DNA from 3 places in the Paenibacillus glycanilyticus genome. Region 3 is predicted to be linked to each of the others. Evidence: riboswitches for the same ligand, from Rfam matches in the RefSeq annotation. Region 3 holds a riboswitch; each other region holds the start of a gene.

Region 1 (2,262 bases), 670 kb from region 3:
TTGGGATTGCCCGGAAGGCTGCCCTGCAGCCGCAGAATCAGATAACTGAGCGCGACGAGCACGATATTCGTAAGAAGGAAGCTTAACGCGTACTTTTTCCAAGTCATGCCGTCACGCGATTTCAGCCCGATGACTTTATAGATGAACCGTTCTATGCCGCCGAATAAACGGTCGGTCCGGTTCGGTTGATCCGAGTACACGTGGTACACGTAGGTTCCGAGCGGTTTGACGAGCAGTACGAGCACGCCAATCACGATAATGAGCTGTAAAATATCCATTGTGGCCTCCCAGCGATCGATAAGGTTTTAAAATTTCTCCGGATTGATCAAGGCGTAAATCAAGTAAAGAAAAAGAAACAGGGCAAGCACTAACGTGACGATCATCGCTTATCCTCCTCTTGAATAGCCCGGTCGCACCATTGCATAAAGCCGGCGAAAAGTATGAATATCGCTGCCAGAAGCAGCACCATATAGATATCCTGCATAGCAAATTCCTCCTAAAAGAATGGCGAATAACTTTCGACCTTACCGATTATCTTGGCTCGCCATGAGGTCGTTTATGATTAAAAAAGAAGTATCCGCATGGCTGGAATGAATGACGTAATTGGCGCCCATCCCTTTATAGATCAGACGGGGATTCGCGCTGTCCGTAACGACGCAGATCGATTTGGATGTCCAGCTGCGGCAGATCTGGATATAACGGCAGCACAGGTTCAAGCTTCTTTCGAATAAAAAGATCCGTCCGACGGGGAGCTCCGGAACACGCCAGGTGGCTTCATCGGTTGTATTAATGACGATGATCGTGGATACGCCAAGCTCCAGCATCCGCTCGTATTCGGTCTTGTTGTTTACGATGGCGGCAAACGGGATATGCCGGCGCAGCAGCTGTTTAATGAAATCCTCGCCCTGCACGTTGGGTGCGGAGACGAGTATATAATCGTCCATGGTTTACGCTCCTCTTTTCGTTAGAGGAATCAACGACAAACAAAAAAGCCGCGGAAGAGGGACTCTTCACGCGGCTTATAAGCGCAGCAGAAAATAAACCGCGCCTATATTCACGATCATCGTTGCCTCTCTTGGTACGCTGACGAAGTTAGCTGACGGATTCGGGCGTAAGAGTCGCCCTACGCCGATGCCGCGCGTCCCGCGCTGCTTCGGCGATTCACCCCGTGGACAAGCTGGCTGTATGGAACAGCCGCCCGTCCGATTGGTTCCCCCGTTCCCCGAGAAGGGGATTAAGCGATAAAGACAGTTGATTAAAAATGGCATGAGAAAAAGCCGCAGAGGAAAGATCCCCGCGGCCTTTAAAGGTCACAAGATCACATCATCCTCTCTACTTGGAAAATGCCCTGCCTAATGGGCAGTCGCATTTTCATCGCTTACGAGGTTAGCTGACGGATTCGGACGGTGAGAGTCGCCCTACCGGGTTCGGCCGCGCGCAGCCTTTTCCCGGATTCACCCCGGATAAGCATGCCGCGCCGGCTCTCACACCGTTGCCATGCCGCTTATCGATTGGTTCCCCCGTTTCCCTTAACGGAAACTCAGCGATTGTTACATTTGCTGAATCGTATATTACGCCTGACGGCCGAAGTTGTAAATGAACCGTAGAGGCGGCATATTGTCTAATTCTGACAAGGAGTTTGGTTAGAGCGTTTACATTTGGAGGGAACTCTACCATGCTCCTTCTTGGACCTTATATCTCCCGAATGCTGCAATTCGTTGTGAAACTTAGGTATATGCCAAGCCTAAATTGGTTTATCCGGGTTGCCAGATAAGAGGGAGGAATGGGCGTATTCTGGAACGATTGGACTTTTTCGCCCCTTGTTTTCGTCAGCTAATTTTGGGACAATAGGAGCAGTATGCGGTTTTGTTTTGGCCGCGTTTCACGAAAAGAGGAAAAACGATGAGTACACCATCCATATACGGATTTACATTAGATCAATTAACGGCTTGGCTTGGCGAGCGCGGGCATAAAAAATTCCGGGCGACGCAGGTGTGGGAATACTTGTACCGGAAGCGGGTAACGAGCTTTGCGGATATGACGGATGTTCATCCGGACTGCGTGAAGCTGCTGGAGGAGAACTTTGCGATCCAGACGCTGGTCGAGCATACGAAGCAGGTGTCGAAGGACGGTACCGTCAAGCTGCTGCTTAAATTGGATGACGGCAACCTGATCGAGACGGTAATGATGCGCCATAAGTTCGGATTGTCGGTCTGCGTAACCACGCAGGTGGGCTGCAACATCGGCTGCAGCTTCTGCGCC
Region 2 (2,262 bases), 1.3 Mb from region 3:
TCTCCTTTTGCTTATGAACATCCTTTATTTATTCTTGGCAGGCTGACCGGACGGCAGATAGACCATATGATCATCGTGCTCCGACAAATCCTCCAGCCAAGATGCTTCAGGAGGACAATCCAGCATGATAAAACGGCCTTTTCCTTCTTCTTGATAGTGATGGTATTTCACGTAGGCTTTGCCGCCCTCTATATCCAGCAATTCAACCTTGCCGTAATCATGAGCCATCAGAAGCCGGATCCGCTTCCCAAGCTCCGCGGTTAGTTCTTTTGCTTGCTGAACGATGGAGAACTGCGTTTGCAGGGATAGACTAGACTCGGGATAAGAAGGATTAGGACGGTTAATGATAAAGGAATATGGCGAAACCCCAGCCTGGGACAGCTGATCGATCAGCTTGCCTAACAGAAGAGGATCATTATTAACGCCCTTGACAATAGGGGTTTGATTAAGAACGATTACGCCCGCTTGGTGAAGGGCATTAAAGGCTTTCTTCGCTTCGGCCGTTACTTCCCTCGGATGGTTAATCGTGGTCATTAAATAGATGCGTTTCTCCGGACTCGAGAACCGGCTTAACATCTCTAACAGTTCATGGTCCTCGTAAATCCTCATCGGATTATGAACCGGCATTCTGGAATCCAGCCTAATCGTGCCGATATGCTCGATATTCCGCAGCTGCTCGATTATTCGGGTCAGCTTTGAAATACCTAACATCAGGCTATCGCCCGTCAGCACAACCTTATGAATTTCGTTATGTTCGGCGATGTACGCAATTCCTTCCGCTGCCTGGGACACGGGAAGAAGAACCATCGACTGATAAATGTGCTTGCAGCCGGCAGCTTCCCAAGAAAACTCCTGGAGCCCGTGAGGGGCTTCCCCCGCAGCCGCAATCAGATGCTTACGGATCGGATCCTTCGGATCATCCCAGTCAATCAGGTTTAAGTAATAATCATTGACGCGAAAATGCTTCTTAAGCCGTTCTCTTTCCGCCTCCGACAGACCTGCCGATCTACTGTTATCGGCCATTGGTTGTACCATTTCGCATCCCTCCAAAAGGTTATTAAAAGCATCACCTATGCCGGGAAGTCCATCCCACCTCCACGAAAAATGAAAAAAAAGACCCCCGCAGCACAGAGCATGGATATGGTCTGTGCGCAATTTGGGCCTTTAAAACAGAAAAAGACCCTCCAAGGGTCTATCGTTTGCAATGTTATTCGCAAAAGACCCATCTCAAAGCTGACGAGGTTAGCTGACGGACTCGGGATAGATGGTTCCCTACAGCCGATAACCGGCTGATTCGCCCCAAAAGATTGGTTTCCCCGCTTCTCGGCAACGCCGAGAACTAAGCTTATTATAATTATCTCACAATTCGTAATATTGTCAACAATTAATCAGTAAAAATCCCCGCCCAAATTCCCGAGGAAGATTGGGCGGGGTTATGTTAAATCTCTGCGGTCATTTCTTATCCACTTGAAGAAGAAATAAGTGCTTAACCGAAAACGTATCCTTGATGGTATCCTCCGAAATAACGTTCAGCTTGATGAGACCGGCGATTTTGGAGGTATCGGGCTTCGAGAGCAGCCGCCATACATCGGGATCTGGAAGAGCAGCATACAGCTTGCTCTCATCGAATTCCTTGCGCTCCTGGGAAACAATCTTCACCTTGTAGCTGCCTACCTCCAGTTCGGAGAGGTCCAGCTCGGCGCAATGCTGTATAATTTCACCGCGCAGCTCGGATAATTCCTGCTCGATTTCCTTCTGTTTTTGCTTAAGCTGATAATAACGCCTGACTTTGTTATCCTCCACCTTATTCACGCTCCTCTTCATCATATGTATGACGGGAAGCGCGGAATTAGGACTGGATCTTGTCCCGCTATCTAACGGCTAGTCCTCTCTTGCGATAGGCCCAATGATTTGTTGGGCCATGCCCGCTGCCGATGGCAATGCCATCTTCAATGGCTGCCTGTATATAGGCTTTTGCCTGGCGTACGGCTTCCTCGATGTCAAGCCCTTGCGCGAGACCTGCAGTAAGAGCAGCCGAATACGTACAGCCGGTCCCATGGGTACGGGCCGTCTCGATCCGTCTGCCCGCCAGCTCGCTGTAGCCGCTGCCGTCGAAGAGCAGATCCACCGCTTCGGTTCCCGCTTCATGCCCGCCCTTGATCAGGACATAACGGGCGCCAAGGCTGGACAGCTTTTTCGCCGCTTCAAGCTTGTCGGCCTTGTTGCGTACGGCCATACCGGTCAGATGCTCGGCTTCCGGAA
Region 3 (2,262 bases):
GCGTAAACGGTATAAATACGCCAACCGCGTACAACGGAATGAGATGCTCAGTCTTGCCCTGAAACGCAATGATCAGAATGATGGACAGAATCCCCAAGCTGATGATGCCGTTCGAGTAACCGAGACGGTCGCCGCGAGCCGTAAACATTCTTGGGATAAACTTATCCTTCGCCAGGTTAACGGCCAGCAGCGGGAAAGCCGAATAGCCGGTGTTGGCTGCCAGGATCAAGATAAGAGCCGTAGTACCCTGGATAAAATAATACATTGTATGGCGTCCGAATATCCCTTCGGCGATCTGCGACACAACCGTTACTTCTTCTTTCGGCGCTATACCGTAGTAATACGCCAGGAAGACGATACCCGAGAACAAGATCGAGAGCAGGCCGCCCATCGCTAATAACGTCTTGGCCGCATTGTTCGGCGCAGGATCCTTGAAGTTCGGGATCGCGTTCGAGATGGCCTCAACCCCGGTCAAAGCCGAGCTGCCGGATGCAAACGCACGAAGCAGCAGGAACAGGCTGATACCCGCAACCGGCGTTCCTAACGAGGTGTGAAGCGTAGGCGATACGTCGCCTGTAGCGATTTTGTACAAGCCTACAATGACCATGACAACAATCGCAAGCACAAATAAGTAAACGGGATAAGCAAGGATAGACGCCGATTCCGTCACGCCCCGCAGGTTTAAGATCGTAATAAAAAGGACAAACACGATAGAGATTAGTACCGAATGCTCGTGCAGGCTTGGAAAAGCGGACGTGATCGCGTCCGTACCCGCCGACACGCTTACCGCTACGGTCAATATATAATCGACCAGCAGGGCGCCGCCGGATATGAGGCCCGGGAATACCCCGAGATTTTCCTTCGATACGACATAAGCTCCCCCGCCATGCGGGTAGGCAAATATGATTTGCCGGTAAGACAGGATAAGTGCCGTTAATAAGACCAGCACCCCGACACCAATCGGAATCGAATACCAAAACGCCGCTGCGCTAACGGTCATCAAGACGAGCAAAATTTGCTCTGGCCCGTATGCAACGGATGATAAGGCATCCGAGGACAGGATCGCAAGCGCCTTCGTTTTAATGAGCTTCTGTTCCCCTAATTCCGTGGACTTAAGGGGACGCCCGATCAGTAATCTTTTGATAAGAGTAAACACACAGGTCACCGCCAACGTTGAAGTTAAACATCTAATACCTGGATACTTGGTTACTCAAACACTTATCAGTGCTAATGTAACCACTTTTGCTTTTTTCTACGCACAGAAAAAAGACCGCAGAGTATCCTCCCGCGGCCCGTAAAAATAACCGAAGTTCACCCTCTCTATCAACGCTTACAAGGTTAGCTGACGGATTCGGGCGTCTAGAGTCGCCCTACAGCCTGCTGCCGCAACATTGCGGCCGGCATGCCGATTCACCCCGGCGACAAGCATGCACTTTCCTGCCTATCGCAATTGGTTCCCCTGCTCTCCGTTTCTAACGGAAACTCAGCGAATACGAACATATGAAGTTTTGCAGATTTGATCATAGACCCGTTCCCCCATTTCTGTAAACTGCGATATAAACGCGAAAAGGGGCAGATTAGTCCATTTTCCATACATGAATGCGGATACATATTAGGTTCACTCTCGGAATGTCGGAAATAAACCGCCATTCTTTCTTTTACCGTGAAATCGGCAGATAATCCCTGATATAGCAGTGGAGATTGGCTATTACCTGACGGGCATGCTCCATTAAAGTCGCTGTAAGCAAAAAAAGCGCGAACCTGCCTGTGGCCGGGCCGCGCTTTTTTTGTTTTATTTCGTAAGGCGGAACGATTTCGCTTCCGCATCGCGGCTGTTAGGGCCTACAAAGAGATGGAATTCGCCTGCATCGCTCTTCAGCTGCAGATCCGCATGGTAATAACGAAGCTGCTCCTCGGAAATCTCAAATGTCACTGTCTGCGTCTCGCCCGGCTGGATAGCCAGCTTGCGGAAGCCCTTCAGCTCCTTCAGCGGACGGACCACCTCGCCGGCAAGATCGCGCACGTACAGCTGGACAACCTCTTCGCCGGCAGCAGCTCCCGTGTTTGTCACGTCAACCGATACCCGAAGCGTATCTCCTGCGTTCATAACGTCCGTCGACAGGGTGGCCTCGCTGTACGAGAAGCTCGTATAGCTCAGACCGTAGCCAAACGGCAGAAGCGGCGCATTCGGCATGTCCAAATATTTCGAGACGTAACGCTCATTCGCATTCTGAGGCGTAAGAGGACGTCCGGTATTGTAGT

What was found. A riboswitch is a leader RNA that binds a small molecule or an ion and turns the genes downstream of it on or off. The one in region 3 is predicted to bind cyclic di-AMP.
Region 1: another riboswitch for cyclic di-AMP. It lies ahead of ACR9FF_RS29165 (hypothetical protein); the one in region 3 lies ahead of ACR9FF_RS01845 (APC family permease).
Region 2: another riboswitch for cyclic di-AMP. It lies ahead of ACR9FF_RS26155 (KamA family radical SAM protein); the one in region 3 lies ahead of ACR9FF_RS01845 (APC family permease).

What each region holds. Positions count from the first base shown of each region.
Region 1 covers NZ_CP195155.1:6,458,941-6,461,202, reverse strand. Annotated here, with positions in the region: gene kdpA (potassium-transporting ATPase subunit KdpA) at 1-278, opposite strand, end outside; gene kdpF (K(+)-transporting ATPase subunit F) at 306-383, opposite strand; gene ACR9FF_RS29165 (hypothetical protein) at 525-944, opposite strand; cyclic di-AMP (ydaO/yuaA leader) riboswitch at 1,066-1,251, opposite strand; cyclic di-AMP (ydaO/yuaA leader) riboswitch at 1,361-1,556, opposite strand; gene rlmN (23S rRNA (adenine(2503)-C(2))-methyltransferase RlmN) at 1,903-2,262, shown strand, end outside.
Region 2 covers NZ_CP195155.1:5,811,966-5,814,227, forward strand. Annotated here, with positions in the region: gene ACR9FF_RS26155 (KamA family radical SAM protein) at 25-1,035, opposite strand; cyclic di-AMP (ydaO/yuaA leader) riboswitch at 1,218-1,356, opposite strand; gene ACR9FF_RS26160 (hypothetical protein) at 1,453-1,803, opposite strand; gene thiD (bifunctional hydroxymethylpyrimidine kinase/phosphomethylpyrimidine kinase) at 1,871-2,262, opposite strand, start outside.
Region 3 covers NZ_CP195155.1:375,282-377,543, reverse strand. Annotated here, with positions in the region: gene ACR9FF_RS01845 (APC family permease) at 1-1,156, opposite strand, end outside; cyclic di-AMP (ydaO/yuaA leader) riboswitch at 1,312-1,499, opposite strand; gene bglX (beta-glucosidase BglX) at 1,793-2,262, opposite strand, start outside.